Linked DNA regions of Sphaerotilus microaerophilus. The protein of the gene in region 1 binds, or shares a complex with, the protein of each later gene. Links are inferred from orthologs where the notes say so. Each region holds a gene or a part of one and is shown on either strand. Other genes may lie near its edges. The genes, in order: dsbD and NGK70_RS03735.

Region 1 (14,923 bases):
CTGGCTGCTGATGGCGCCGGTTTGCGAGGAGCTGTTCTTCCGCGGCGTGCTGCACGAGGCGCTGCTGCGGGCGGCGGCGTGGCGGGCAGCCAATGTCGCCGTGGCGCTGGCGTTCGGCGCGCTGCATGCCTGGTCGCGTGACGCGTGGACCGGCGTGGCGGTGGTCCTGCCGGCGTTGTGCATCGGCAGGCTCTATGAACGTGAGCGCCGTGTCGTGGCGGCCGCCGCGCTGCACGCCAGCTTCAACCTGGCCTGGCTGGCCTGGGGCCAGCCGGGTGCGCCCGAGTGGGCCGGACTGTGTGATCTGGTCAGCCGTTCCTCTGAATCATGGGTTTCTCTACGGGAGTTGTTTGCATGAGTTTTGATGTTCCTTCCCTGGTCCGTGGGCTTGCCCCGTGGGCGATGGCCGGCCTGCTGGCAACGGCTGCCCTGGGCGTTCACGCGCAGAGCGTCAGCACTGGCCAGACGCTGTACACGAAGGTGTTCGTGTCTGGCACCAGCAGTTGCGCGGCCAGCGCCTGCCACGGCACGAATCCGGCGTCGAACATCAACAACGTGCGGTTCGGCTACGCCGCCGCGCTGACCAAGAGCGCGGTGTCGGGACGCCGTGAGATGCAGTTCCTGCAGTCGCAGCTGAGCGATTCGGACTACAACGACCTGGCCGCCTACATCGCCAGCAAGACGGGCGACACGCCGAGCTACATCACCGTCGCGGCAACACCGGCTGTCACCTTGTCGGGCAGCACGCTGGCGTTCGGCTCGGTGACGGTCGGCCAGACCAGCACGGCCCGCAGCGTGACGCTGTCCAACAGCGGCAGCGCGGCGCTGACGATCAACGGCATCGCCGCCAGCGGCACGGGCTTCGCGGCCACGAACAACTGCCCGACCAGCCTGGCGGCCGGCAGCAGCTGCACGATCAGCGTCACTTTCACGCCCACTTCGGCTGCCAGCGTCACCGGCAGCGTGGCCATCACCAGCAATGCCAGCGGTTCTCCGCACGGCATCGGCCTGTCGGGTACGGGCACGGCCACGCCGGTGGCCAACCTGGCCTGGACCGGCTCGACCAGCCTGTCGTTCTCGGCCACCGTGGGCACTCCGTCGGCGGAGCAGACGCTCACGCTGCTGAACTCGGGTTCGGTGGCCGGCACGATCGGCGCCGTCACGGTGTCAGGCACGAACGCGGCCGATTTCGTGCACGGCGGCAGCTGCGGCGCTGGAGTCACGCTCTCCGCAGGTGCCAGCTGCACCGTCACGGTGGGCTTCGACCCGGCGGCCGCCGGCGCACGGTCGGCCACGCTGCAGGTGACGTCCACCAACGCCGCCAACCCGGCCACGATCAGCCTGGCGGGCACGGCCGGCGGCAGCGGTGCCACCAGCAACGCCAACGTCGGCGGCGGGGGCTGCTCCGTCGCTGCGTCCGGCCGGCCATTCGACCCGCTGCTGCTGGCGCTGGGCGGCCTGGCCGTCCTGGTCCTCGGCTGGCGGCGCTGGCGCCAGCACGCCGAGGACCAGGACCAGGTCCCGGGCCGGAATCCCTGAGCCTGCCGCATCGCCTCGTTTCCCGTTTCCTACCTCACTCAAGGAGCCGCTCCCATGCAACCCATCTCACGCAACCTGCGCCGTCTGCTTGCCTGCGCCGCCCTGGCCGGCGCCTGCTCCGCGGCCCTGGCCGCCACACCGGGCCAGCCGGCGCCGGCCCTGGAGCTGCCCGGCCTGCAGGGCAACGTCAGCCTGGCCGCCTCCAAGGGCAAGGTGGTCTACGTCGACTTCTGGGCCTCCTGGTGCGGCCCCTGCCGCCAGTCCTTCCCGTGGATGAACGAGATGCAGGCCAAGTACGGCGCGCGCGGCTTCCAGGTCATTGGCGTGAACGTCGATGCCAAGCGCGAGGAGGCCGACAAGTTCCTCGCCCAGACCCCGGCCAAGTTCACCCTGGCCTTCGACAGCAAGGGCGAGTCTCCGCGCGCCTTCGCCATCAAGGGCATGCCGACCTCGGTGCTGGTTGGCGCCGATGGCACGGTGCTGCAGCAGCACAGCGGTTTCCGTGACGAGGAGCGCAAAGCGCTGGAAGACGCCATCGTCGCGGCGCTGGCCAAGGCCGGGCGCTGATCCATTGCCGCAGTGGCCCCGACAGGCCACCACGCGCGGCACCGGCCCGGCGCCAGCCGGACCCACCCCGTTTCATCCAGGAGGATTCCCCGTGAACCACCCCGATCCGAGCGTGCCCCCCGCGGCGCGCCGAGCCGGCCTGCGCCTGACGCTGCTGGCCTCCCTGGCCGGCCTGACCCTGCTCGGCGGCCTTGGCGGCTGCAGCACCTTCAAACCGCCCCAGCCCTGGGAAAAGGGCACGCTGGCGCGCAAGGACATGACCTTCGAGGCCGACTCGCTCGACCAGCGCTACGTCCAGCACATCTACTTCAGCAAGGAAGCGGCCTCGGGCGGCTACGGCGTGGGCGGAGGTGGCTGTGGCTGCAACTGAACTGCACGTTGAACTCGACCGCAGCGATGCGGCCCCGCGCGCTGTACGCGGTCTGGCCGGCTCCATCGTGGCCGCTGCGCTGGCCCTGCCGGGCGTGATCGCAGCCGTGGTGCCTGCCACCGCGATGGCCGAGCAGGCGCCCGAGCAGGGCGTGGTGGCGCTCAAGTACCTCAACTACCGCGAGAGCCAGCCGGGCCTGAAGCGCATCGCCGTCGATGCACCGTCGTTGTACCTGCTCGCGCCCATCGGTGCGCACTGGTCGCTTGAAGGTTCCGCCGTGCACGACGACGTCTCCGGTGCCTCGCCGCGCTACTACGCGGACGTCTCCGGTGCCAGCGTGATGCACGACAAGCGCAACGCCGGCGACCTGAAGGTGACGCGCTACTTCGAGCGCTCCGCCCTCGGCCTGGCCGCGTCGGTGTCGAACGAGCACGACTACCGCTCGCGGGCGCTGTCGGTGGATGCCCGCTTTTCCAGCGCAGACAACAACACCAGCTGGAACACCGGGCTGGGCTTCACGAACGACCGCATCGACCCGGTCAACCGCAAGGTCAACGAGAAGCGCCGCACCACCGACCTGCTGCTCGGCGTGACGCAGGCCTGGAGCGCGCAGGACCTGGTGCAGGCCAACCTGACGCTGGGCTTCGGGCGCGGCTACTTCAGCGACCCGTACAAGATGTACGACGAGCGCCCTCGCAAGCGCAACACCGGCGCACTGCTGCTGCGCTGGAACCACCGGGGCGAGAACTGGCCCGGTACGCTGCGCAGCAGCTACCGGCTCTACCAGGACAGCTTCGGCGTACGGGCCCACACCACCGAGGCGGCCTGGGTGCAGCCGCTGGGCAGCGCCTTCACGTTGACGCCGCTGCTGCGTTACCACACCCAGCGCGCGGCGTCGTTTTACTACGATCCGTCGAGCGCCATCAATCCAGTGACCGGGCTGCCGTTCTATCCGGACCAGGAGGTATCGACCCGCTATAACACCAACGACCAGCGCCTGTCGGCCTTCGGCGCGCTGACCTGGGGTGCGCGGCTGGACTGGAAGATCAGCCCGCGCTGGAGCGCCGACCTGAAGTTCGAGCGCTACGAGCAGCGCTCCGGCTGGCGCCTGGGCGGCGACGGCTCGCCGGGGATTGCGCCCTTCACGGCCAACTGGCTGCAGGTCGGCCTGAGCTCGACGTTCTGACGCGGAGCCGGTGATGGGGGTCCAGGCCATGGGCATGCAGCGCGAACCCGTCGAGCCCGACGGTGACACGGTCATCGAGTTCAGCGGCATGGCCAGCGTCTGCAAGATCCGCCTGGCCGGGGTCGATGCGGCCACCGCCCGGGCCTGGGTCGAGCAGGCCATCGCCGAGGTGCGGCGCATCGAGACGACCTACTCCCGCTACCGCGCCGACAGCATCGTCTCGCGCATCAATGCGGCGGCAGGCAGCGGCGAGCCGGTGCCGCTGGACGCCGAGACGGCCGACCTGCTTGGCTTTTCCGACCAGCTCTGGCGTGCCAGCGACGGGTTGTTCGACGTCACCAGCGGCGTGCTGCGCCGGGCCTGGGACTTCCGCAGCCAGCGTCTGCCCTCGCAGGCGGAGCTGGACGCCCTGCTGCCGCTGATCGGCTGGGGCGAGGTGGCCTGGTCGCGCGAAGCGATCGCGCTGCCTCGGCCGGGCATGCAGCTGGACTTCGGCGGCTTTGGCAAGGAGTACGCCGCCGACCGCGCGGCCGGCCTGCTGCTGGCCCTGGGCGCGCGCAGCGGCATTGTCAACCTGGGCGGCGACCTGCGCGTGCTCGGCCCCCGGCCGGACGGCTCGCCCTGGCGCATCGCCATCGCCCACCCGCGCGAGCCCGGCGGGGTGATCGCCAGCCTGCCGGTCAGTCAGGGCGCGCTGGCCACCAGCGGGGACTACGAGCGCAGCATGGTCGTTGACGGCCGGCGTTACTGCCACCTGCTGCACCCCCGGCATGGCTGGCCGGTGTCGCACTGGCAGGCCATCAGCGTGCTGGCGCCGGCCTGCCTGGCGGCCGGGGCGCTGACCACCATCGCGATGCTGAAGGAGGCCGACGCCCCGGCCTTCCTGCGCGAGCAGGGTGTGTCCTGGCTGGCTGTCGACGCGCATGGCGGCGTCACCCGGGTCGACCCCCTGGTCGGCGTTGTCGATCCTTCACAATGAGCACCATGTCAGTCCTGTCTGCTTTCGCCTTGGCTTCTTCTCCTTCTCCTTCTCCCCGCCCGCTGGCCGCCGGCCAGCCCGGGGTGTGCCGGTTGCTGCGTCCGCTCGCGATGCTGTTCGTCCTGCTGTGGGCGCTGCTGGCAGGTGCGATGGCCCGCGCCGCGGACGACTTCCTGGAGCCCGACCAGGCCTTCAAGCTCTCCGCCCGCGTGGCCGATGCGGCGACGATCGAGCTGAGCTACGAGATTGCACCGGGCTACTACATGTACCGCGAGCGCTTCGCCATCGAGGCGGCGCCCGCGGGCGTGCAGCTGGGCGAGGCGGCCTATCCGAAGGGCAAGGTGAAGTTCGACGAGACCTTCCAGAAGGAGGTCGAGACCTTCCGCGACGGCCTGCGCATCCCGCTGCCCGTGCGGGCCGCGCCGGCCGAGTTCAAGCTCACCGTGACCAGCCAGGGCTGCGCCGACAAGGGCCTGTGCTACCCGCCGCGCCCGCAGGTGCTGAAGGTGCAGGTGGCCGATGGCGCGCTGCGCCAGGTCACGCTGATGGCCGACGAGGCCGGCGCGGCCTGGCAGCCGGCGGCGGGCCCGGCGCTGGCGCTGGGCGCGCCGGGTGGTGGTGCCTTGGCCGCCTCGGCCGCCTCTGCTGGATCAGGCGCCGCGGCGTCCTCGGCGGGGGCCGCTGCACCGGCACCGGCGGCCAAGGCGCCGCCGGCCTCGGCAGGAGCTGGCGCTGGCGCGGGCGCGGGCGGTGTCGAGGGCGCCCTGCGCTCGGGCAACCTGTGGACGGTGGTGGGGGTCTTCCTGCTGGCGGGCCTGCTGCTGTCCTTCACGCCCTGCGTGCTGCCGATGCTGCCGATCCTGTCGTCGATCATCGTCGGCCAGGGCGCGCCGGTGTCGCGGCCGAAGGGTTTTGTGCTGTCGCTGGCCTATTCGCTGGGCATGGCGCTGGTCTACACCGCGATGGGCGTGGCCGCCGGGCTGGCGGGCGAGGGCCTGGCCGCGGCGCTGCAGAACCCCTGGGTGCTCGGCGCCTTTGCGCTGCTGCTGGTCGGTTTCTCGCTGTCGATGTTCGGCTTCTACGAGTTGCAGCTGCCTTCGGCGCTGCAGAACCGCCTCACCGCGACCTCGGGGCGACTGCAGGGCGGCAGCTACGCGGGCGTGTTCCTGATGGGCGGGCTGTCGGCGCTGATCGTCGGGCCCTGCGTGGCGGCGCCGCTGGCCGGGGCGCTGGTCTACATCAGCCAGACGCGCGACGTGCTGCTCGGCGGCGCAGCGCTGTTCGCGCTGGCCTGCGGCATGAGCGTGCCGCTGCTGCTGCTGGGGCTCTCGGCCGGCTCGCTGCTGCCGCGCGCCGGGGCCTGGATGGAAGGCGTCAAGCGCTTCTTCGGCGTGCTGCTGCTGGCGGTGGCGCTGTGGATGGTCGCGCCAGTGCTGCCGGCCTGGGTGGCGATGGCGGCCTGGGGTGTGCTGGCGCTGGGCTGCGCGGTGCAGCTGCGCGCCTTCGACCGCCTGCCTGACGACGCAGCGGGCCTGCGCCGCATCGCGAAGGCCCTGGGTGTGGCGCTGGCGCTGGCAGGCGCGGCGCAGATCGTCGGCCTGCTGTCGGGCGGGCGGGACCTGCTGCAGCCGCTGGCGCACCTGCGCGGCGGCGTGGCGGCGGCCGCGCCAGGGGCGGCTTTGCCGGCCGCTGCGGGCCATGCGCTGGCGTTTCAGCGCGTCAAGACCCTGGCCGAGCTGGAGGCCGCGGTGCGCAGCGCCGGCCGGCCGGTGATGTTCGACTTTTATGCCGACTGGTGTGTGTCCTGCAAGGAGTTCGAGCAGTTCACCTTCAGCGACCCGCAGGTGCGCTCGCGGCTGGCCAACGTGCTGCTGCTGCAGGTGGACGTCACGGCCAACAACGCCGACGACAAGGCCCTGCTCAAGCGCTTCGGCCTGTTCGGGCCGCCAGCCATCCTGTTCTTCGATCCGGCGGGGCAGGAGCTGGCCGACCGGCGCGTGATCGGCTTCCAGAACGTCGCCCAGTTCCTGGGCAGCCTGGACGCGGCAGGCATCCGCGCGCTGAACTGAGAACCTGTGAGTTGACCTGGCGCAAATACTGACCCCTCAGGGACGAGGGTTTTCAGTCGATAGGACAGGGGCGAGGGCGGTTCCCTCGTGCACTCGGGCCTGGCCCGATTGTTGTGCCAGCGAAAGCCACCATGTCCGTCGACCTGCATGCCCCCGCAGCCAATGTCTCCCTGGTCATCTTCGGTTTCACGGCCGAGACCACGGCTCAGGACGTGGCCTCTGTCCTGGGCTGCTGCGGCGTGCGCCTGCGTGGTGTCTGGGCCGATCTGGAAGTGGCCTTGGTGCCCATTCCGGGCGGCGCGGGCGAAACTTATGCCCATGTGCAGCACGTGCCGGACCGCCTGCTGGCCTACCGGCTGGCCGATGGGGTCAACTCACGGCGCTTTCACGGCCGCCATTTGCAGTCCTGGGTACCCGTGATGGCCTGGTCCTGACCGGCCGCTGCGGTGCCGGCGACGCCAGCCCCGTGTCAGGCTGGGTGGCCATCGTGTCGGCCTGCCCTGGCGGGCGGTCCGCGGTGCGGCATCATGGTCGCCGACCGGGGCTGGTCACCGCCCCGTCCTGCCGACCTTCCGCCCCAACCGCCGAGAGACCCGATGAGCGCTGCCGCCCCCGCCCACCCCGTGCCCGCCACCTGCGACCTGTGCGATCGGCACAAGGCCAGTACCGACGGCACCTTCCGCGTCCTGCCGCCGGTGTTCCGCGAATTTGGTGGCCGTGCGGCCTTCGCGGGTCGGGTGTTCACCGTCAAGTGTTTCGAGGACAACACCTCGGTGAAGGCGCTGCTGGAAGGCCCTGGCGAGGGCCGGGTGCTGGTGGTCGATGGTGCCGGTTCGCTGCGCCGCGCCCTGGTCGGCGGCAACATCGGCGCGGCAGCCGCGCGCAACGGCTGGGCCGGTGTGGTGGTGGACGGCTGCGTGCGTGACGTGGCCGAGCTGGCCGCCTGCGACGTGGGCATCCGCGCCCTGGCGGCAATGCCGCTGCCCACCGACCGCCGGCAGGCCGGGCTGGTCGATGTGCCGGTGCAGGTGCAGGGCGTGTGGGTGCGCCCGGGCGACTGGCTGTGCGCCGATGCCGACGGCATCGTCATCCTGCCCCAGCCGGCGCAATGACCTCGCTTGAGGGGGAAGGCGGCCCGTGCCGCGCCTGAGCCCCTACAGATGAAGGGGGCGGTGCCGAAAACAGGCCATGCCCGCGCCCGCCGCCACCTCGTCTGTCTCTGCCTTCGCCGCTTCTTACGCCAACGCCCTGGACCCGGCCCTGCTGGCCGGGCTGGTGAAGGACATCGGCATCCCGCCTCGCCCGGATCTGCTGGAGCGCCTGCATGCGGAGCTGAGCAGCGAGCGCCCTCGGTTGGACGCGCTGGTGCAGGTGGCCACCTCCGACGTGGCCGTCTCGGCGGCGCTGGTCAAGATCGCCAACGCGCCCTGGCTGGGGCTGCCGCAGCCCATCGGCACGGTGCGCATCGCCTTCGAGCGCCTGGGCGCCTGCCGTTGCCTCGCCATCCTCAGCGCGCTGGTGCTGCGCCGCGTGCTGCCCTGCCAGGGGCCGTCGCTGGAGCGCTTCTGGGATGTGGCGCAGCGCCGCAGCATCGCGATCGCCTGGCTGGCACGCCAGCATGGCCAGGTCGAGCCGGACCTGGCGCACAGCTTCGGCCTGTTCTGCGACATCGGCATCCCGGTGCTGCTGCAGCGTTTCGAGCAGCCCAGCTACCGCGTCACGCTGGCCGAGGCCAACCTGGGCCACCGGCCCTTCACCGAGGTGGAGCAGGGTCGGCACGGCACGCACCATGCGCTGGTGGGGGCCTCGATGGCGGGCTCCTGGGGACTCAGCGATGAGATCGTGCAGGCCGTCGCGCTGCACCACGACTACCGCTGCCTGGGCAGCAGCGTGGTGCCGCAGCGCGTGCAGGTGCTGGTGGCGCTGGCGCTGCTGGCCGAGCGCATCATCCAGCGCCACCATGGGCTGAATCGCCACGCCGAGTGGCAGCGCGGCGGCATGGCCGCCCTGCTGGCGCTGGAGTTGACGCCGCACCAGGCCGAGTCCTGGGCCGACGAGGTGCAGGCCCAGCTGGAGTTGTGTTTTTGATGCGGTGTTCCTGACGCCGGGGGTTGACCCGGCGCGGGCTCAGCGCAGGACTTCGAGCAGGCGGTCCAGGCCGCCCTCGTCGATCGCCACCATCGCGTGCTCCCGCACGCGCGGCTTGGCGTGGTGCGCCACCGACAGCCCGGCCACGCCCATCATCGGCAGGTCGTTGGCGCCGTCGCCCATCGCGATGGCCTCGCGCGGCTCGATGCCCAGTTCCGCGCAGGTGTCCAGCAGCATGCGACGCTTCTCCTCGCCATCGCAGATGTCGCCCCAGCCCTGGTCGACCATGCGGCCGGTGAGCAGGTCATCGACGATTTCCAGCTGGTTGCTGCGGCTGAAGTCGATGCCCAGGCGCTCGCAGATCCGGTCGGTGAAGAAGGTGAAGCCGCCCGAGACCAGCAAGGTCTTCAGCCCGGCCTCCCGGCAGGCGTGCACCAGCGCCTCGGCGCCTGGGTTGAGCTGCAGGCGCCGGTTGTAGACCTCCTCCAGCGCCGTGGCCGGCACACCGGCCAGCAGCGCCACGCGCTGGCGCAGGCTTTCCTTGTAGTCGGCAATTTCGCCGCGCATCGCCGCAGCCGTGATGGCTGCCACCTCGGCCTTGCGGCCAGCGGCGTCGGCGATCTCGTCAACGCACTCGATGTTGATCAGCGTCGAATCCATGTCGAACGCGATCAGCCCGAAGTCGGCCAGGCGCAGGGGAGGGGTGAAGCCGCGGATGACGAGGCCGGGCGCGAATTCGATGGGAGTCATGGTGGTGGCGATGTGGCACGAAAAGGCCGGCTTGCGCCGGCCATCAGCCCACATTGTCCCAGAGCCGCTCGCCCATCCACTGGTTCAGCCGCACCCGGGCGGGTTCACGCTGGCCGAGACGCAACGTCAGGGCTTGTGCTCTTCCTTGTCACCGGAGGCGGCCTGCTGGGAACCCAGCACCTTGCGCAGCAGGTTCTTCTGCTGCTCGTAGTCCGCGCCGGCGAGGTCGGCGACCGTCGTCGTGTCGCTCACCGGGGCCGTGACACCCGCGGCCTGGATGCGGGACTTCAACTCATCGTTGCTGACCCGGGCCACCTGGGCCAGCACCGGCAGCGGCGCCGTCGCCAACGCACGCACCGGCGTGGCCCAACCGGGCTCCTTCTCAGCCTTCTTGGGGATGAACTTCGCCGCGGCCATTGCCAGGACGAGCACCGCCACGAAGCCGCCCACGATCATCAGCGCGCGGCGCGAGTTCAGGTGGCGCTTGAAGCCCAGGAAGTTGGCGGTCACGTGGCCCACGACGCCGATCAGGAAGGCCCAGCTCAGCCACTCGTGCGCAGGCACGATCAAGCCTGGCCGCAGCCCGAAGAACATCAGCACGCCCGTCACGGCCATCAGTGCGAAGGCCCCCATGGTGATCGGAGTCACCCATTCACGATTCACATTCATGTCGCTCTATTTCCAAATGACCTGCTGGTTGCATCCTGGGCAGTCTGGCCCGGACGAGCGGCATTCTTTTTGAGGTTTCTTAACACCCGATGATCCGCGGCGCAGGAAGGTGGCGAGCCTGCGACAGGTGTCACGCGATTTACTAAGAAATAAAGAAATTTAGTTCTAATTGAGTTTGTGTTCATATATAATATGCACCATGAAGCACAAACTGCCTCCCCGTCCTGTTTTTACCTCGCGCCGAATGGAGCAGCAGTGGAATCGAATGCAGGGTGTCAAGATGATGCGGGAAGGGTTTGCTGCGGCGGATGTGGCGCGTTTGTTCGGCGTGACGAGTCGTGCCGTCTACAAATGGGTCGCCGCCTTCAGTGAGGGCGGGCAAAATGCGCTGGCAGCCAAAAGCGGAGCCGGGCGCCCGCTCAAACTCAATGAAGAGCAACTTCGGTGGATTGCCGATACGGTTCGTGACAACACGCCCGACCAACTGAAGTTCGAGTTCGGGCTGTGGACACTTTCCATGATTGGCGCACTCATCGAGCGCCAGTTCGGCATGAAATTGAGCCTGCCTACGCTGAGCAAGGCGATGCGCCTGCTGGGCTTCACTACGCAGCGTCCGGTGCATCGCGCCTATGAACAAGACCCCGTGCTGGTGTCGCAATGGTGGGCGTCTGACTGGCCGCAGCTCCAGGCCACCGCCAAGGTGCTGGGTGCACAGATCCTGTTCGCTGACGAGGCTGGCATGCGCTCGGACTACCACGCCGGTACCACGTGGGCACCCCAGGGACAAACACCTGTGGTGCGCTCGACGGGCAAGCGTGTGTCGGTGCAGATGATTTCTGCGGTCAGTGCCAATGGACAACTGCATTTCATGCTCCACGAGGGACGCACAACGGCCGAGGTCTTCGTGAAGTTCCTGCGCCAATTGATGACCGACCGGACTCAGAAGGTCATTCTCGTCGTCGATGGTCACAGTATTCACAAAGCCGGAATTGTTCAAGAATATGTCAATTCAACCGATGGACTGCTTCGACTCCACTACCTGCCGCCATACTCTCCACAACTCAACCCTGACGAGCAGGTCTGGAAGAACGTCAAGGAGCGAGTATCAAAGCAAAAGCCGACAGACAAAGCCAGCCTGCGCAGTTTGATCGAGCGGGCGCTACTGCGACTACAAGATCTGCCTGCTCTGGTTTCAGGATTTTTTCGCCATCCAGATTGCCCCTACATTTTGTGAATTAAATTATTTTCTGTCTTAGTACATGGTATTGGTTAATGCGATTCGCTCCCATCCGCGTTTTACTTTCGTGTGCTACTGCGCGGTTGGCGGTGCGAGGTTGTCGGTCTAAACAGAAACCCGTGAAAAATTCGGCGAATTGCCGTGTCCTGTTCCGATCGGCCAACTGCTGTGTGACGTGCTCGTCTGCGACCATCACAACCGTTCGTTTCCTGTTCATGGAGAAGAGAAATATTAGGACTTACGCAGGGTCACTTCAGCTAGCGCAATGATTCGCCATTTCGACTCAATATGTCAGATGGGTGCCATGCGAATGGTTGGTGACCGAAGTTCCTTCTTGAGGAATTCCGAGAGGATTCCCTTCTTCAGGCTGTAGATGTTTGTCTTCAGCGCTTTGGCCGTCTCGCAGAGGTGGACCCAGGCCAATATCGCGCAGGCGATGTGATTCTTCTGTGACCGGGCCATTCTGCACTGACATTTTTCGATGCCAAGAACCTGCTTGATCTCCCTGTGGTACTGCTCAATCTTCCAGCGCACGGCACACATCTCATGCGTATCGTCCGTCGAATCTTGAGATAGGTCGTTTGTCACAACCCAGTCCGTGCGATTGGTATCAACCACAACCCGGAACAGTTTCAGCTTTAGGACTTACGCAAACGTTTAAATCAAACTAGATTATTTAATATATCGGCGCCGATTTCGTGGTATTTGTGATAATATATTCACCATGAAACCCACGAGCCGAGACTACTGCCAATTTCTGATATCCACACAAATCAACTACACGCAGACCTATTTTGCGGATCACCATCAGAGGTTTTCTCATGACGCCATAAATCGCTACTTGCAGGCTGCCAATATCAGCCCGGCCGATGTCTGGAATCTGGCCCGACGAAACATCGAATTTGACGACGATGCCTGCCTGGTTTTCGATGACAGCGTTCTGGACAAGAACCACTCGCACAAAATCGAGCTGGTGCGCAAACAGTACAGCGGCAACGCCCACGGCCTGATCAAGGGCATTGGGGTGGTCAACTGCCTGTACGTGAACATCAAGACCGGCCACTACTGGATCATCGACTGGCGCATCTATGCGCCTGACGAAGACGGCAAGTCCAAGCTGGATCATGTCCAGGAGATGTTCGACAATGCCATGGCGCACAAGAAGCTGCCCTTTCGCACCGTGCTGATGGACTCCTGGTACGCCACCATGGATCTGATGAAGCACATCCACCGGGCGGGCAAGCACTTCTACTGCCCGCTCAAGAGCAATCGCAAGGTTGACGACAGCCAAGGCCAGCAGCCCTACAAGGCGGTCAGTACGCTGCAGTGGAGTGCCCAAGAACATGTGCATGGCAAACACGTCAAACTGTTCAAGTTTCCCAGTGACATCAAGCTGAAACTGTTCCGGGTTGTGGTTGATACCAATCGCACGGACTGGGTTGTGACAAACGACCTATCTCAAGATTCGACGGACGATACGCATGAGATGTGTGCCGTGCGCTGGAAGATTGAGCAGTACCACAGGGAGATCAAGCAGGTTCTTGGCATCGAAAAATGTCAGTGCAGAATGGCCCGGTCACAGAAGAATCACATCGCCTGCGCGATATTGGCCTGGGTCCACCTCTGCGAGACGGCCAAAGCGCTGAAGACAAACATCTACAGCCTGAAGAAGGGAATCCTCTCGGAATTCCTCAAGAAGGAACTTCGGTCACCAACCATTCGCATGGCACCCATCTGACATATTGAGTCGAAATGGCGAATCATTGCGCTAGCTGAAGTGACCCTGCGTAAGTCCTAAGCTTGATGTCACTGGGAAACTTGAACAGTTTGACGTGTTTGCCATGCACATGTTCTTGGGCACTCCACTGCAGCGTACTGACCGCCTTGTAGGGCTGCTGGCCTTGGCTGTCGTCAACCTTGCGATTGCTCTTGAGCGGGCAGTAGAAGTGCTTGCCCGCCCGGTGGATGTGCTTCATCAGATCCATGGTGGCGTACCAGGAGTCCATCAGCACGGTGCGAAAGGGCAGCTTCTTGTGCGCCATGGCATTGTCGAACATCTCCTGGACATGATCCAGCTTGGACTTGCCGTCTTCGTCAGGCGCATAGATGCGCCAGTCGATGATCCAGTAGTGGCCGGTCTTGATGTTCACGTACAGGCAGTTGACCACCCCAATGCCCTTGATCAGGCCGTGGGCGTTGCCGCTGTACTGTTTGCGCACCAGCTCGATTTTGTGCGAGTGGTTCTTGTCCAGAACGCTGTCATCGAAAACCAGGCAGGCATCGTCGTCAAATTCGATGTTTCGTCGGGCCAGATTCCAGACATCGGCCGGGCTGATATTGGCAGCCTGCAAGTAGCGATTTATGGCGTCATGAGAAAACCTCTGATGGTGATCCGCAAAATAGGTCTGCGTGTAGTTGATTTGTGTGGATATCAGAAATTGGCAGTAGTCTCGGCTCGTGGGTTTCATGGTGAATATATTATCACAAATACCACGAAATCGGCGCCGATATATTAAATAATCTAGTTTGATTTAAACGTTTGCGTAAGTCCTAAATATGTTTGCATGGTTCAAGTACCTGCTGTGGCTGCCCTTGTGGTTGGCGTTGTCCCTGGTGGGATGCGGCGGCGGAGAGGGGGGCCAAGAATCGTCCGATGGCCGTCCAACGATCACCACCCAACCGGCGGCGCAAACGGTGAACGAGGGTAGTTCCGCGACCTTCACGGTGGTGGCGGCTGGCAATGCGACGCTCTCCTATCAGTGGACGCGAGGCGGCGTTGCCATAGCCGGTGCCACGTCAGCCACGTACGCGACCCCGGCGACGGGCGCTGCCGACGAGGGAGCAACGTTCGCGGTCATCGTCACCAACTCGCTGGGCTCCGTCACCAGCCAGGCGGCGAGCCTGCATGTGACGCTGATGCCGCGGGGAACGGTGGCCGGTGAGGTTCGTACAACCGACGGTGCCGTGTTGCAGGGGGCCACTGTCACCGCTGGCGCAGTCAGTGCCACGACGAACTCGGCAGGTCGCTACACCATGTCCGTCCCTGTGGGCGAGCGAGTGCTGGTGAGTTTCAGCGCCACGGGCCATGCGGGAACCCAGCGTCCGGCAGCCGTGACTGCGTCGAGCAGCACGACGGTGAACGCCCAGTTGATCCCGGTGGGCGCGTCTCAGGCAGTCAATGTGGCTGCCGGAGGAGTCGTCACGGTGCCGAGTTCCACGGCGCAGGTGACCTTTCCTGCCAACGCGCTTGTACGTGAAGACGGCGCTGCGTCAGCGGCTTCTGTGACCGTGGCCGTGACGCCGATCGATCCGTCGCTGGATGTCAACCGCATGCCCGGTGACTACACCACCATGGTGGGAAGCACGGCCACGCCGATCGAAAGCTTTGGCGCTATCTCCGTGGACATCCGTGACGCCGGGGGCGCGCGTTACAACCTGGCCTCGGGCCGCAGTGCGACGATCCGCATCC
Region 2 (14,751 bases), 3.2 Mb from region 1 along the record:
CAGTGCCGGCCTGTTGGGCGCGCTGCTGGTGCTGCCACAGGGCATCGCCTTTGCCGCTCTGGCCGGGCTGCCGCCGCAGTACGGGCTGTATTCCGCGGTGCTGCCTGGCATCGTCGCGGCGCTGGCGGGCTCCAGCCGGCATGTGATGTCCGGCCCCACCAACGCCAACTCGCTGGCGCTGGCGTCGATGCTGGCACCCCTGGCGGCCACCGGGAGCCCGGCCTACATCGAGCTGGCGTTGGCCATCACGGTGCTGGTCGGCCTGATGCAACTGGCGGTCGGATCACTGCGCCTGGGTGCGGTGGCCAACTTCATCTCCCCCGCCGCATTGCTCGGTTTCACCAGCGGTGCAGCGCTGCTGATCGCGATCTACGCGCTGCGCGACGGCCTGGAGGCCGGGGTGCCCTCCGGGCTCGGCGCCATCGGCACCGCCGTGCAGCTGGCTCAGCACATCACCCAGGCCCAGCCGGCTGCCGTGGCGGTGGCACTGACCGCCTGCTTTGGCGCGGTGCTGGTGCGCTGGCTGTGGCCGCGCCCGCCGCACATGCTGATCGGACTGGTGGCGGCCAGCCTGCTCGGCTACGGGCTGCGTCGCAGCGGCGCGCCACTGACCGTCACCGGCGAACTTCCTGCGGTGCTGCCGGCCTGGCACCTGCCCCAGGTGGACTGGAGCCACCTGCCCGAGTTGCTGAACAAGGCGCTGGCGCTGTCGGTCATCGCGCTGGGTCAGTCGCTGTCGATCGCCAAGGTACTGGCGGCACGCTCCGGCCAGCGGCTGGACGTCAACCGCGAGTTTCGGGGCCAGGGGCTGTCGAACGTCGTCGGCGGGCTGTTCTCCTGTTACCTGTCCTGCGGCTCGTTGAATCGCTCGCTGCCCAACCTGCAGGCGGGCGCACGCACACCGCTGGCCGCCGTCTCTTCCTCGCTCTGGCTGCTGCTGGGGGTGGCGGTGCTGGCCGTGCCGTTGGCGCACATCCCGCGGGCTGCCATCGCTGGCCTGTTGCTGCTGGTGGCCTGGGGCCTGATCGACACCGCCCAGTGGCTGCACGTGGTGCGCAGCGATCGCAGCGAATATGCCGTGGCGCTGACCACCCTGTTCGCCACGCTCACGCTGCGGCTCGAAAGCGCCATCCTGCTGGGCACCAGCCTGGCGCTGCTGCTGCACCTGTACCGCAGCGCCCGGCCGGCAATGCGGCTGATGGGCTTCGACCGGGGCGATCCGGAACGCCGCCTCGTCGTGCTGGCCGACAGCCCCGCCGCGCTGCCTCCCTGCCCGCAGTTGCAGCTGCTGCGCATGGAGGGCTCGATCTACTTCGGTGCTGCCTCGCATGTGAACGACCAGCTGCACGCGCTGCGCGCTGCGGCCGACACGCCGCGCCACCTGCTGGTGATGGCCAAGAGCATGAACTCGATCGACCTGGCCGGGCTCGCCGTCTGGGAGGACGAACTGCGCGAGCGCCGCGCCCGTGGCGGCGACCTGTACTTCCACCGCCCGCGCTCGCAGGTGGTCGAGATCTGGCAGCGCAGCGGCTTTCTCGACCGCCTGGGCGCCGACCACGTCTTTCCGGACAAGCGCCGCGCCCTGGCCGCGATTCACCGCCGGCTCGACCCGGCGGTCTGCGCCACCTGCCAGATCAAGCTGTTCTGGGAGTGCCAGAGCGACGATCCGGCCGCGTCGATTTGACGGTCGTGGCTCGCCGCGCTCGGCGGCGGATCAGATCCGCCAGCCCAGCAGCAGGCCCACGCGCTGCGAGCCCGCTCGTGCCGACTCGCTGTCCCAGTAGGTGCCGAAGTTCGGCGCACGCAGCAGCTTGCCCTCGAAGCCCATGTGGAAGCCGCCCCGGCCCACCGGCCACATCACGCCGGCGCGGGCATACCAGCCCTCGCTGTGGTCGACCTCCGAGCCCCAGTGCCGGCGCAGCTTGGCGTAGCCGCCGCCCACCCACATCCGCCCGCTGCCCACCGGCCACTCGCTGCGCAGGCCGGCGGTGACCTCGTTGTCCTCGCCGCCGAAGAGCGGGAAGAGCTTGGCCTCGTAGCCCACCTCGGGCTGGATCCACCAGCCGGCCGGCAGGTAGGCGACGTTGACGCCCAGCGCCAGCAGCCGGTCGCCATCGCGCTGCACCGCGCGGCCGACGGTGAGGTCGATGCCGATGTCGCTGTCGTTGCCCTGGGCCGCCGCCGGGGCACCGACGGCAAGGCCCAGCGCTGTGCACAGGGCGAGGGAAGCAAGACGGGTGCGCCGCATGGTGAAAGCTCCAGGCCGTGACGGAAATCACAGCCTATCATCCCTGGCCGGTCACAGGACCGCCTGCTGCCCGCCCGGCCCTGCCGCCGGGCTGACCAAGGTCAGACCTTGGTCAGACGTTGAACAGGAAGTTCAGCACGTCGCCGTCCTTGACGACGTATTCCTTGCCTTCGGCGCGCATCTTGCCGGCGTCTTTGGCCCCCTGCTCGCCACCGAACTTGATGAAGTCCTCGTAGGCGATGGTCTGGGCGCGGATGAAGCCGCGCTCGAAGTCGGTGTGGATCACGCCCGCGGCCTGTGGCGCGGTGTCGCCGATGTGGATGGTCCAGGCGCGCACTTCCTTCACCCCGGCGGTGAAGTAGGTCTGCAGGCCCAGCAGCTTGAAGGCGGCGCGGATCAGGCGGTTCAGGCCCGGCTCGTCCTGGCCCATCTCGGCCAGGAACATCGTGCGGTCCTCGTCGCTCATCTCGGCCAGCTCGGCCTCGGTCTTGGCGCAGATCGCCACCACCGGGGCGTTCTGCTTCGCGGCGAACTCCTTCAGGCGGTCGAGGAAGGGGTTGTTCTCGAACCCGGTCTCGTCCACGTTGCCGACGAACATCGCCGGCTTGGCGGTGATCAGGCACAGCGGCTTGAGCAGCACCTGCTCTTCCTTGCTGAAGTCGACCGAGCGCACCGGCTGGGCCTGGTCCAGCGCGGCCTGGCACTTCTCCAGCACCTTGACCAGCGCGGCGGCTTCCTTGTCGTTGCCCGAGCGCGCGGCCTTGAGCGAGCGCTGCAGCGTCTTCTCCACCGTGCCCAGGTCGGCCAGGCAGAGTTCGGTCTGGATCACCTCGATGTCGGCGATCGGGTCCACGCGGCCGGCGACGTGGATGACGTTCTCGTCCTCGAAGCAGCGCACCACGTTGACGATCGCGTCGGTCTCGCGGATGTGGCTGAGGAACTGGTTGCCCAGGCCTTCACCCTTGCTCGCGCCCGCCACCAGGCCGGCGATGTCCACGAACTCGACGATGGCCGGCAGGATGCGCTCGGGCTGGACGATCTCGGCCAGCTTGTCCAGGCGCGGATCGGGCACCTCCACCACGCCGACGTTGGGCTCGATGGTGCAGAAGGGGTAGTTCTCGGCGGCGATGCCGGCCTTGGTCAGGGCGTTGAAGAGGGTGGACTTGCCGACATTGGGCAGGCCCACGATGCCGCACTTGAGGCTCATGGTGGGGTACTCGGAAAAACGGGGCGGGTACGGGGGGCGGGGCGGGTCGGCGCCGCAGGGCAGGCCGCTGTGCCGGGCAGGAAGCCCTGGATTGTAGGTGGCCGGCCTGCCGGGCTGCCGGGGCGGTGGCGGTGCGCTGCCTACAATCCGCCGCCATGAGTCCTGCCTTCGATCCCGCTTCCGGTGCTGCCGTGCACGAGGTGTGCATCCATGGCGCCGGCGCCGTGGGTGCCAGTCTGGCGCTGGCCCTGTCGCGCCGCGGCATCCCGGTGGCGCTGGTGGATGCCAGCCTGTCCCGCCCTGCCGCCGGGGAATCCGCCCGCGAGGACGTGCGCGCCTATGCGCTCAACAACGGCTCGGTGCAGCTGCTCAAGGCGCTGCGCGTCTGGGACGCGCTGCCCGCCGATGCCCGCACGCCCGTGCTGGAGATGGCGGTGGCGGGCGATGCCGGCGGCGCGATCGGCTTTTCCGCCTGGCAGCAGGCGGTGACCGAGCTGGCCTGGATCGTCGATGCGGGCGCGCTCGACCGGGTGCTGGCCGAGGCGCTGCGCTACGCGCCGCATGTGCACCGGGTCGCCGCGCCGGTGGCCGCGCCGCTGCAGGCCATCTGCGAAGGCCGTGCCTCCGCCACCCGCGCCGCGCTGGGCGTGGCCTTTGACCAGCAGCCCTACCACCACACCGCGGTGGCGGCGCGGCTCGTCAGCGACCAGCCGCACCACGGCGTGGCGCGGCAGTGGTTCCAGCAGCCGGGCATCCTCGGGCTGCTGCCCTTCGACCGCCCGCAGGCCGGCCACGGCTACGGGCTGGTCTGGTCGCTGCCGCAGGAAGAGGCCCACCGCTGGCTGGCCGCCGAGCCGGCCGAATTCGAGGCCGCACTGAATGAAGCCACCGGCGGCGCGGCCGGGCGGCTGACGCTGGCCTCGGCGCGCGCGGGCTGGCCGCTGGTCACCGGCCGGGCCGAGCGCTGGAGTGGCGAGGGCTGGGTGCTGCTGGGCGACGCGGCCCATGCGATGCACCCGCTCGCCGGCCAGGGCCTGAACCTCGGCCTGGCCGACGTGGCCTGCCTGGCGCCGCTGCTGGCCGACGCGCGGGCGCGCCGCCCCTGGCGCAGCCTGGGCGATGCCCGCACGCTGCGCGAGTACGTGCGTGAGCGCGCCGCGCCGACGCTGGCGATGTCCGGCCTGGTCGACGGCCTGTGGCAGCTTTTCTCGCGCGAGGAGGCCCCGCTGAAGGAACTCCGCAACCGCGGCATGAGTCTGGTGGATCAGCTGCCGCCGCTCAAGCGCTGGCTGACCCGGCAGGCGCTGCACGGCTGAGCCGGCGCCCCACGCCCGACCCGATCCGACCCCGGCCCCCGCCCAGTCCCTTCTCCCGCCCGATCCCAGGAACCCCCGATGAAGCCCTCCCTCCTGTCCCGATCCCTGCTCGCTGCGGGGGCGTTGGCGGCCCTGGCGATCGGCGCCGTGCGCGCCGACGAGGCCGACATCCGCAAAACCCTGGCCGAGCGCTACCCGAACCTGCCCAAGGTCGACGAGATCCGCCCGGCGCCGGTCAGCGGCCTGTGGGAGCTGCGCTTCGGCACCGAGCTGATGTACAGCGACGCCAAGGGCAACTACCTGATCCAGGGCGCGATCATCGACACCGCGGCCAAGCGCAACCTCACCGAGGAGCGCATCGAAAAACTCAGCGCGATCGATTTCGGCAGCCTGCCGCTGAAGGACGCCATCGTCTGGAAGACCGGCAGCGGCAAGCGCCGCATCGCCGTGTTCGCCGACCCGAACTGTGGCTACTGCAAGAAGTTCGAGCGCGACCTGCAGGCGGTCAAGGACCTGACCGTCTACACCTTCCTGATCCCCATCCTGGGTGGCGACTCGCCCGAGAAGTCCAAGGCCATCTGGTGCGCCAAGGACAGCACCGCCGCCTGGCGCAACTGGATGATCGAAGGCACCAGCCCGCCGCGGGTGATGGGCCAGTGCGACAGCGCCGCGCTGGAGCGCAACCTCAACCTCTCGCGCAAGCACCGCGTCAACGGCACGCCGGCCATCGTGTTCGAGGACGGCAGCCGCGCGCCGGGCGCACTGTCGCCGGCCGAGATCGAGAAGCGCCTGGCCGCGCCGGCCAAGTCCTGACGCAGCCGTCGGCCCCGACGTGAAGAAGCCCGGCTCGGCCGGGCTTCTTCGTTTCCAGTGTTTCCAGCAGGGCGACGAGGCGCCCCGGGGTTCAGCGGTGCGTGAAGTTCGGCGCCCGCTTTTCCAGGAAGGCGCCCATGCCTTCCTTCTGGTCGGCGCTGGAGAACAGCGCGTGGAAGAGCCGTCGCTCGAACAGCAGGCCTTCGGCCAGCGGGGACTCGTAGGCGCGGTTGATGCTCTCCTTGGTGGCCATCAGCGCCAGCAGCGAGTAGCCGCACATCGCCTGGGCGGCCTTGGCCGCTTCGGCGTGCAGTTCGGCAGCCGGCACCACGCGCGAGACCAGGCCGGCACGCTCGGCCTCGGCGGCGTCCATCATGCGGCCGGTCAGGGCCAGGTCCATGGCCTTGCTCTTGCCCACCGCGCGCGGCAGGCGCTGCGTGCCACCCGCGCCGGGGATGATGCCCAGCTTGATCTCGGGCTGGCCGAACTTCGCATTGTCGGCCGCCAGGATCATGTCGCAGGCCATCGCCACTTCGCAGCCGCCGCCCAGCGCGAAGCCGCTGACTGCGGCGATCACCGGCTTGCGCACCTGACGGATGGTGTCCCAGTTGCGCGAGATCAGGCCCCGGCGGTAGGCGTCGGGGAAGTTGAACGGGTTCATCATCGCGATGTCGGCGCCGGCCGCGAAGGCCTTCTCGCTGCCGGTGACGACGATGCAGGCGACGCCCTCGTCGGCGTCAAGGGCCAGCAGGGCGGCGCCCAGCTCGTCCATCAGCGCGTCGTTGAGCGCGTTCAGCGCCTTGGGGCGGTTCAGGGTGATCCAGCCGTAGCGCAGCGGCCCTTCGCCGCGGGTCTCGACCAGGATGTTCTCGTAGGCAGTGCTCATCGTTGAAGGTCCTCGCTCGTGCTGCTGCAGTGTAGCGACGGGGAGACTATACGAGCGCCCCGGGGTCGGCACCGTCGGCCGCGGGACATGGGTTATTCCCTAGTGCTGTGCTCGGTTTGTCGATGGGCCGCCACGGTGGGACTGGGATTTGCGCGAAATGTCGCGTGCGCGCATCACTTCGGCGGGTGCGGGCTGACCTGGGTCAAGTCGCCGGCCGCGTGAACCGTCGCTCTGGCGCGACTTGCGTTTCCGCAAGATGACAAAAGGCCCGCAGCGGTGCAATGCATGCCAGACCCGGACACATCGACCGGGCTCCCACCTACCCCATTGGAGTTGTCCATGAAGAAGCTCAGTCTTGCTCTGCTCGCCCTGGCCGCCGCTGCCGTTGCTCCCGCCGTGAACGCCCAGGCCGCTGGCGATCTGGTGGTGCGTGCTCGCGCTGTCTACATCGATCCGGCCGACAAGGACACCATTCCGGGAGCGGAAGTTTCCGTGAGCACGAAGACGATTCCGGAAGTCGATTTCACGTATTTCGTCGCTCAGAATGTCGCCCTGGAACTGATCCTGACCTATCCACAAAAGCACGATGTCAAGATCAATGGTGCCAAGGCCGGTACGCTGAAGCACCTGCCGCCGACCCTGACGGCTCAGTATCACTTTGCGGGCATGGGTGCCTTCAAGCCCTACGTCGGTGCTGGTCTGAACTACACCCGCTTCTCGAATGTTGAACTTGGTGGCCTCGAAGTCGACAAGAACAGCTTCGGTCTGGCGGTTCAGGCTGGCTTGGACTTCGCATTGGACAAGAAGCTGTCGCTGAACGTCGACGTGAAGAAAGTGCAGATCCGTACTGACGTGAGCGCTGGTGGCGCCACCCTGGGCACCGTCAAGGTCGATCCGTGGCTGTTCGGCGTGGGCGTTGGCTACAAGTTCTGATCGCCTGATCCCAGGTTTTCCGAGGTTTCCGAGGAGGGGGCCGCCGCTCGTGTGAGCGGTGCTGCACCAGGGCCGGCCGCAACAACGGGGGTTGTTGCGGCCGGTTTTCTTTTGTGGCGGCGACAACCCCCCCGCGCCATTGACGCAGGGGGCTGATGGACGCTCAGGCGTCGTTCTGCCAGAACACGCCGTCCTCGGTCAGCATCGCGTCCAGCGGCACGTCGTGCGGCTCGGCTTCGAGCCAGGGGATGTAGCCGTGGCCGAAGCCGATGCCGGCGGTGTAGGGCATGGGATTGAGCGTGGCCAGGGTGCGGTCGTAGAAGCCGCCACCATAGCCCAGGCGGATGCCGCGCGCGCCGAAGCCAACGCAGGGTGCCAGCAGCAGCTGCGGGTGGAACTCCTCCGTGTCCTTGGGCTTGAGGATGCCGAAGGCGTCCTCCTCCATCGGGCAGCCGGGGTACCAGACGTGGAAGCGCAGCTGCTTGGTCTTGCGGTCCATCACCGGCAGGCCGATGCGCCGCTCGGGGTCGGCCTCGCTCCAGCGGTACAGCGCGGGCAGGGCGTCGAACTCGCCCTTGATGGCCCAGTAGGCGCCGATGGTCTTCTCCGGCCGCGAGAGCAGCCACACGCGCAGCACCTCCTGCAGGTAGACGCTGCGCTGGTGGCGGTCGCTCATCGCCTGTCGCTCGGCCTGCAGCTGGCGGCGCAGGGTGAGCTTGTCACGGGGCGGCTCGGGCAGTTTGAAACCGGTCAGGCTCATGGCAGTCAGGCGAGGGCAGGGCGAATGGCTGCCGATTGTGCGGGCCGGGCCTCGCCGGGGCAAACCTGCCGGGGCCGAAAACCGCCGGGTGTTGTGCTGCGTGAAGGAATGCACAAGAAAAAACGGGCGATGCCCTGGGGCACCGCCCGTGCAAGAAAGGCGGCACAGATGCCAGCCTATCGATCAACGGGGGGGCAGCGAACCCGGCGGGCGGGTGTTGCTCACAGGGAACTCAGATCTTCGGCGTGGCCGGGCGGTCGTCCTGCGCCAGCCGGGCCTGGCGTGCGGCACGCTGGCTGGTGATGACCACCGGCTCCAGCACTGTCACGCCAGCCTGCGCAACGGCTTGCGTGGCGGCGCCGGGAGCCGGGTTTGCGCCCGAGGCGCTGCGCCCGAACTCGCCGGCCAGCGGCAGCAGGCACAGCGCCGTGGCCATGGCGGCGAGCGTGGCGGCGAAGGCGCGGTCGTTGCGGCGGTTGGCGTTCAGGTGGGCGTTCATGTGGGGCTCCGGGGGTTTCTTGTGGCGATGGAGGCACTGTAGGCAGCCGGGTCGGGCGGGCCCAGCCGATTGCGACGAACGCGGTTCTGCGCCGATGAACGGCGTCCTGGGCGGATGAATGCACGCGTCGGGTGACACGCTGCAACCCCTTCGGCGCCGCACGGCCCGGCAACTGCGCTACAACCTGGGGATCCACCCGCCGTGTGAGCGGTGGGCGCCTCGATCCGGGTGCCTGCCGCCACCGGGCTTGCCGAGTTGAAGAACGACCACAACGATGACTGTGATGAACCTGATCCGGCTGCGCGCAGGGAGCGCGGCGATGCTCCTGCTGACCTCCCTCGGCCCCGCCTGGGCCCAGGCCACCGGCCCCGACGCGGGGCAGGACACGTCGCGCGCCGGCACACCGGCCGCCTCCGCACCTGTGCCTGTGCCCATGGCCGCACCTGTGGCGGCACCCACGACCGCGCCCTCACCTGTGCTGGCTGGCCTGGACGCCCGCGTGGTCGATGCCCAGGACGCCTGGCGTAGACGAGACCGTGCCCGCCTGGTCGAGCAGCGCGACGTGCTGGCCGCGGCGCGCCACCCGCTGGCCGCCTGGGCGGACTACTGGGAGCTGAACCACCGCCTGAACGAGGCCCGCCAGGAGGAGCTGGAGGCCTTCTGGGCGCGCTGGCCCGGCACCTATGTGGAAGATCGCCTGCGCAACGACTGGCTGCTCGAACTCGGCCGGCGGCGCGACTGGGCCCACTTTGCCGCCGAGTTCCCGCGCTTCAAGCTCAACGACGACCGCGAGGTCACCTGCTACCAGCTGCTGCAGCGCCACCAGGCCGGCGAGGATGTGCGCAGCAGCGCGCGCAGCACCTGGTACGCCCAGCGCGATGCCGACGATGGCTGTGCCTACCTGGCCGCCACGCTGCTGGAGGCCAAGCGCTTCACGCCGGCCGACGTCTGGCAGCGTGCCCGCCAGGCCGCCGAGGCGGGCCGCCCGCGCGTGTTGAAGCAGGCGGTGGCGCTGCTGCAGGCGGAGGCGCCGGCGGACAAGATCGTCACCGAGGCCTACGAACAGCCGCAGCGCTTCCTGGCCAAGAAGGCCTCGGCGGCGACCCGCCCCGCGGCCGAGCTGACCCTGATCGCGCTGGTGCGCCTGGCCAGCAGCGACCCGGCCGCCGCCGCCCAGGCGCTGCAGGAACGCTGGCAGGCCGCGCTGCCGCCCGAGGCCGCCGCCTGGGCCTGGTCGGCCGTGGCCAAGCAGGCGGCGTGGAAGCTGCTGCCCGAGGCGGACGGGTGGTTCCAGCAGGCCGCGGCGCTCTCAGCCCCGGGCCAGAGCGGCCGGGCGATGGAATGGAGCGACGACACGCTGGCCTGGCGCGCCCGCGCGGCCCTGCGCAGCAGCACCGACGCGCAGCGCTGGCGCCGCCTGCTCGACGCCGTGCAGGCGATGAGCGCGGCGCAGCAGGCCGACCCCACCTGGATCTACTGGAAGGCCCGCGCGCTGCAGGCCACCGCCGAGGCCGGCCCCGAGGGCGATGCCCGGCGCGTGGGCGCGCAGGTGCTGCTGGAGCGCATCGCCGGCCAGTACCACTTCTACGGCAAGCTGGCGGCCGAGGAGCTCGGTCGCACCCAGGTGCTGCCGGCCCGGCCGGCACCGCTGAGCGCCGCCGAGCGCCAGCGCGCCGAGCAGGACCCGGGCCTGAGCCGCGCGCTGATGCTGATCGCCCTGGGCCTGCGCAACGAGGGCGTGCGCGAGTGGAACTTCAGCCTGCGCGAGCTGAGCGACCGCGAGCTGCTCGCCGCTGCGCAGCGGGCCTGCGACCGGGAGATCTGGGATCGCTGCATCAACACCAGCGAGCGCACCCGCGGCGAGATCGACATGGCGCAGCGCTTCCCGACGCCCTTCCGTGCCGACGTGCTGGCGGCGGCTCAGGACCGTGGCGTCGAGCCGGCCTATGTCTACGGGCTGATCCGGCAGGAGTCGCGCTTCGTCACCGATGCGCGTTCGTCGGTCGGCGCCTCCGGGCTGATGCAGGTGATGCCGGCCACCGCGAAATGGACCGCCAAGCGCCTGGGTGTGCCCTTCACGCAGGAGATGATCACCGACAAGATGACCAACCTGCGCATCGGCACCGCCTACCTGAAGTTCGTGCTGGACGACTTCGGCGGCTCGCAGGCGCTGGCCGCCGCGGCCTACAACGCCGGGCCGAACCGCTCGCGGCGCTGGCGCGAGGGGCCGGTGCTGGAGGTGGCGGCCTGGGCCGAGAACATCCCCTTCAACGAGACGCGTGACTACGTCAAGAAGGTGCTCTCCAACGCCAGCTACTACGCCGCGCTGATGGGTGGCCGGACCGCCGTGCAGCTGCGCCCGCGCGTGGCCGTGCCGATCGGCCCGCGGGCCCCCGATGCGCCGGCCGAGAACAAGGACCTGCCCTGACCCCGGGATCGAATGTGGACGTGATGGCGATGCAGACCTACCTCGTGGGCGGCGCGGTGCGTGACGAGCTGCTGGGCCGCCCGGCCGGGGACCGGGACTGGGTGGTGGTGGGCGCCACGCCCGAGCAGATGGTGGCGGCCGGCTACCAGCCGGTGGGGCGCGACTTCCCGGTCTTCCTGCACCCTCGCACGCACGAGGAGTACGCGCTCGCGCGCACCGAGCGCAAGACCGCGAAGGGCTACCACGGCTTCGTCTTCCAGACCGGCGAGGGCGTGACGCTGGAGGACGATCTGGCGCGGCGTGACCTGACCATCAACGCGATGGCGCGCGACGAGGCGGGCCGGCTCGTCGACCCCTGGGGCGGCGCGCGCGACCTGGCCGACCAGCGCCTGCGCCACGTCGGCGAGGCCTTTGCCGAGGACCCGGTGCGCATCCTGCGGCTGGCGCGCTTCGCGGCGCGCTGGCCGGAGTTCCACGTCGCCCACGAGACGATGGCGCTGTGCCGCCACATGGTGGCGATGGGCGAGGCCGACGCGCTGGTGCCCGAGCGTGTCTGGCAGGAGCTCTCGCGCGGGCTGCTGGAGCCCCGGCCCTCGCGCATGATCGAGGTGCTGCGCGAGTGCGGCGCGCTGGCGCGCCTGCTGCCCGAGGTGGAGGCGCTGTTCGGCGTGCCGCAGCGGGCCGACTACCACCCCGAGATCGACACCGGCGTGCACACGCTGATGGTGATCGACATGGCGGCGCAGCTTCAGACGGCGTTGCCGGTGCGCTGGGCTGCGTTGGTGCACGACCTGGGCAAGGCCACCACGCCCGCGCACGTGCTGCCGCGCCACATCGGCCACGAGCAGCGCAGCCTGGACCTGCTCGGCCCGCTGTCGCAGCGCCTGCGTGTGCCGGTGGACTGCCAGGGCTTGGCCGAGCTGGTGGCGCGCGAGCACAGCCACGTGCACCGCTGCGAGGGCATTGGCGCGGCGGCGCAGGTGCGCCTGCTGGACCGCTGCGACGCCTGGCGCCGGCCGGAGCGCTTCGAGCAGATGCTGCAGGCCTGCGAGTGCGACGCCCGCGGCCGCCTGGGCTTTGCCGATCAGCCCTATCCGCAGGCCGAATTTCTGCGCGCGGCCTTTGCCGCGGCCCGCAGCGTCGACACCGCGGCGATTGCAGCGGCGGTGATGGCCCGTGGCCAGCGGGGCCCGGCCATTGGCCAGGCTCTGCACGCCGCGCGCAGCGAGGCGGTGGCTGCGGCCGCAGCCGAGTTCAGAGCCAGCGACCGATCAGCGTCGCGATCAGGCTGATCAGCACCGCCGAGCCGAACGGGAAGTACCACTCCCGCCCGCCGACGCGGAAGCTGAAGTCGCCGGGCAGCCGGCCCAGGCCGATCTTCTCCAGCCAGCCGCGCAGGCCGTTGAACACCACGAAGGCGGCCAGGGTGATCAGCAGCCAGCGCATGGAGCTCGGCTCAGAGCGTGTGGCACCGATCGCCCTGCGCGAAGCCGATCGGCTCGAAGTCGCTGCCCGGCGCGCCCAGGGCCAGCACCTTGAACAGCTCGCCCATCTCGTGCTCGGTGACCAGCTTCATCGCCATCGCGCGTTCGCGCAGGTCGGCCACCTGCAGGTCGTCCATCAGGCCGCAGTTGAAGAGGAAGCGCGCCTGGCTGGTGTAGCCCAGCACCGGCAGGCCGGCGTCCTGGGCGGCCAGCGCCATCGCGGTGAAGTCCACGTGGGCGGTCAGGTCCTTGAGGCCCACGGCCACGAGCGGATCGGCGTCGGCCTGGTGGCCACGGTGGCACATCAGCGTGCCGCCGGTGCGCTGCGGGTGGTAGAACTCGTGCTCCGGGAAGCCGTAGTCGATGAAGAAGGCCGCGCCGCGCCGCAGCCGCTGCGCCAGCGTGCGGATGAATCCCGCGGCGATGCGCGGCAGCTCGGTCACGGTGCCGGGCACGAAGGGGCCTTCGACCGGCAGGCGCAGCTCGGTGGGGCGGTCGGCCCAGGCGAACGATCCGTCCGCACCCACCGTCACGCCGCGCTCGAACCAGTGCTCGCCGTCCCAGTGCAGCAGCGCCACCGGCATCGCATCGAGCACTTCGTTGCCGACCACCACGCCCTCGACCGCCGCGGGCAGTTCACTGACCCAGCGCAGCCGGCCGGCCAGTGCGGGCGCGCGCTCGGCCACCGTGCGGGCCTGGCGCTCGCGCAGGCTGCCGGAGAGGTCGACGATGGTGTAGCGCTCGGGCGCGCAGCCCAGCTCGTCGAGCGTCGTCAGTAGCTGAGCCGCCAGTGCGCCGGTGCCGGCGCCGAACTCCCAGACCTCGCTGGTGCCGGTGTCGCGCAGCGCCTGCGCCACCTGGCGTGCCAGCGCGCGACCGAACAGCGGCGACATCTCCGGCGCGGTGACGAAGTCGCCGCCACTGCCGTCGGCGCGCGGCATCAGGCCGAACTGCTGGTCGCCGCGGCTGTAGTAGCCCAGCCCGGGGGCGTAGAGCGCCAGCTCCATGAAGCGCTCGAAGCCGAGCCAGCCGCCGCCGGCCGCGATCTCCCTGCGGATGAGCGGGGACAGCACATCCGCCGGCGCTGGGGCGCTGGCTACACTGGCGGATTGCTCTTGAGACGCTTGATGGATTGCCTGTTGGTTCACCCGCCGATTGTAGGGAGCCCCCTGTCTTGACCCCCACCGCCGACCGTCCTGCCGACTGTCCCGCCGATCCTTCTGCGCAACCCGCTTCGCCCGCCCTGCGCCCGTGCACCCTGGTGACCGGCGCGGCCAGGCGCGTGGGCCGCGAGATCGCGCTCGAACTGGCCCGCGCCGGCCACGACATCGCCCTGCATCACCGCGGCGCCCAGGCCGAGGCCGAGGCCACCGCGGCCGAGCTGCGTGCCTTCGGTGGCGACGTCGAGCTGTTCCAGGCCGACCTGGCCGACGAGGCGGCCTGCCGCGACCTGGTGCCGCGGGTGCTGGCCTGGTCCGGGCGGCTGGATGCGGTGGTGAACAACGCTGCCACCTTCGAGTACGACGATGCGGCCAGCTTCGGCCATGCCGCGATGGAGCGCCACTGGCGCGCCAACACCGCGCCGGCGGTGCTGCTGGCGCAGGCGCTGCACCAGCACCTGGCCGAGTGGGGCAGCGAGGGCTGCGTGGTCAACCTGCTGGACCAGAAGCTCGCCAACCTCAACCCGGACTACTTCTCCTACACGCTGTCCAAGGCCGCCCTGCAGTCCGCCACCCAGATGCTGGCGCTGGCGCTGGCGCCGCGCCTGCGCGTGGTGGGTGTGTCGCCGGGCGTGACGCTGGCCTCCGGCCCGATGACCGAGGCCGAGTTCGCCGCCGCCCGCCGCCTGACGCCGCTGGGCCGCTCCTCCACGCCCCGCGACATCGCCCGCGCGGTGCGCTTCGCGCTCGAATCGCCGGCGCTGACCGGCACGATACTGGTGGTCGACGGAGGCCAGCACCTGCTCGGCCAACCGCGCGATGTGCTTTACCTGGTGCAGGCGGGCGGCGGCGCCGTGCCGGTGGCCTGACCCCGACCCCGACCCTGATTCCGGCCCCGGCCCCTCTGCCCCCACGCCACCTGAAAGAAGTTCCGCCATGCTCAGCCTGCTCGCCCATCCCTCGCTGAGGGACTGCCGCCGCCTCTTTCTGCGCAACTACGAGGTGTGGATCAACATC

Evidence for each region.
Region 2: the proteins of dsbD (region 1) and NGK70_RS03735 are in contact, whole or in part, in a crystal structure (PDB 1JZD), measured with the Escherichia coli proteins. The link is inferred for Sphaerotilus microaerophilus from one-to-one orthologs.

The regions. Positions count from the first base shown.
Region 1 is NZ_AP025730.1:4,009,649-4,024,571, reverse strand. What follows is about bases 4,278-7,178. They hold dsbD (protein-disulfide reductase DsbD), read left to right. Parts: upstream 4,278-4,646; coding sequence 4,647-6,710; downstream 6,711-7,178. Other genes in these bases: NGK70_RS17110 (hypothetical protein), read left to right, coding at 6,842-7,144; NGK70_RS17120 (FAD:protein FMN transferase), read left to right, coding at 4,278-4,641. Outside these bases: NGK70_RS17145 (JDVT-CTERM system glutamic-type intramembrane protease), read left to right, coding at 1-358; NGK70_RS17140 (choice-of-anchor D domain-containing protein), read left to right, coding at 355-1,539; NGK70_RS17135 (TlpA family protein disulfide reductase), read left to right, coding at 1,594-2,106; NGK70_RS17130 (DUF4266 domain-containing protein), read left to right, coding at 2,198-2,476; NGK70_RS17125 (DUF3570 domain-containing protein), read left to right, coding at 2,463-3,662; more of NGK70_RS17120, read left to right, coding at 3,676-4,277; ribonuclease E activity regulator RraA, read left to right, coding at 7,307-7,822; NGK70_RS17100 (HDOD domain-containing protein), read left to right, coding at 7,899-8,798; phosphoserine phosphatase SerB, read right to left, coding at 8,838-9,548; NGK70_RS17090 (DUF4405 domain-containing protein), read right to left, coding at 9,675-10,217; NGK70_RS17085 (IS630 family transposase), read left to right, coding at 10,462-11,451; NGK70_RS17075 (IS701 family transposase), read left to right, coding at 12,179-13,192; NGK70_RS17065 (carboxypeptidase regulatory-like domain-containing protein), read left to right, coding at 14,011-14,923. UniProt on the Escherichia coli protein: Required to facilitate the formation of correct disulfide bonds in some periplasmic proteins and for the assembly of the periplasmic c-type cytochromes.
Region 2 is NZ_AP025730.1:860,688-875,438, forward strand. Bases 3,988-6,716 are described here. They hold NGK70_RS03735 (DsbC family protein), read left to right. Parts: upstream 3,988-4,849; coding sequence 4,850-5,584; downstream 5,585-6,716. Other genes in these bases: NGK70_RS03730 (FAD-dependent monooxygenase), read left to right, coding at 3,988-4,771; NGK70_RS03740 (enoyl-CoA hydratase), read right to left, coding at 5,676-6,470. Also shown: NGK70_RS03715 (SulP family inorganic anion transporter), read left to right, coding at 1-1,684; NGK70_RS03720 (hypothetical protein), read right to left, coding at 1,715-2,248; redox-regulated ATPase YchF, read right to left, coding at 2,361-3,455; more of NGK70_RS03730, read left to right, coding at 3,611-3,987; NGK70_RS03745 (OmpW/AlkL family protein), read left to right, coding at 6,810-7,403; NGK70_RS03750 (5-formyltetrahydrofolate cyclo-ligase), read right to left, coding at 7,567-8,163; NGK70_RS03755 (hypothetical protein), read right to left, coding at 8,396-8,662; NGK70_RS03760 (lytic transglycosylase domain-containing protein), read left to right, coding at 9,096-11,090; NGK70_RS03765 (multifunctional CCA addition/repair protein), read left to right, coding at 11,120-12,382; NGK70_RS03770 (DUF2905 domain-containing protein), read right to left, coding at 12,345-12,536; NGK70_RS03775 (class I SAM-dependent methyltransferase), read right to left, coding at 12,547-13,644; NGK70_RS03780 (SDR family oxidoreductase), read left to right, coding at 13,749-14,603; NGK70_RS03785 (dihydroneopterin aldolase), read left to right, coding at 14,671-14,751. UniProt on the Escherichia coli protein: Acts as a disulfide isomerase, interacting with incorrectly folded proteins to correct non-native disulfide bonds.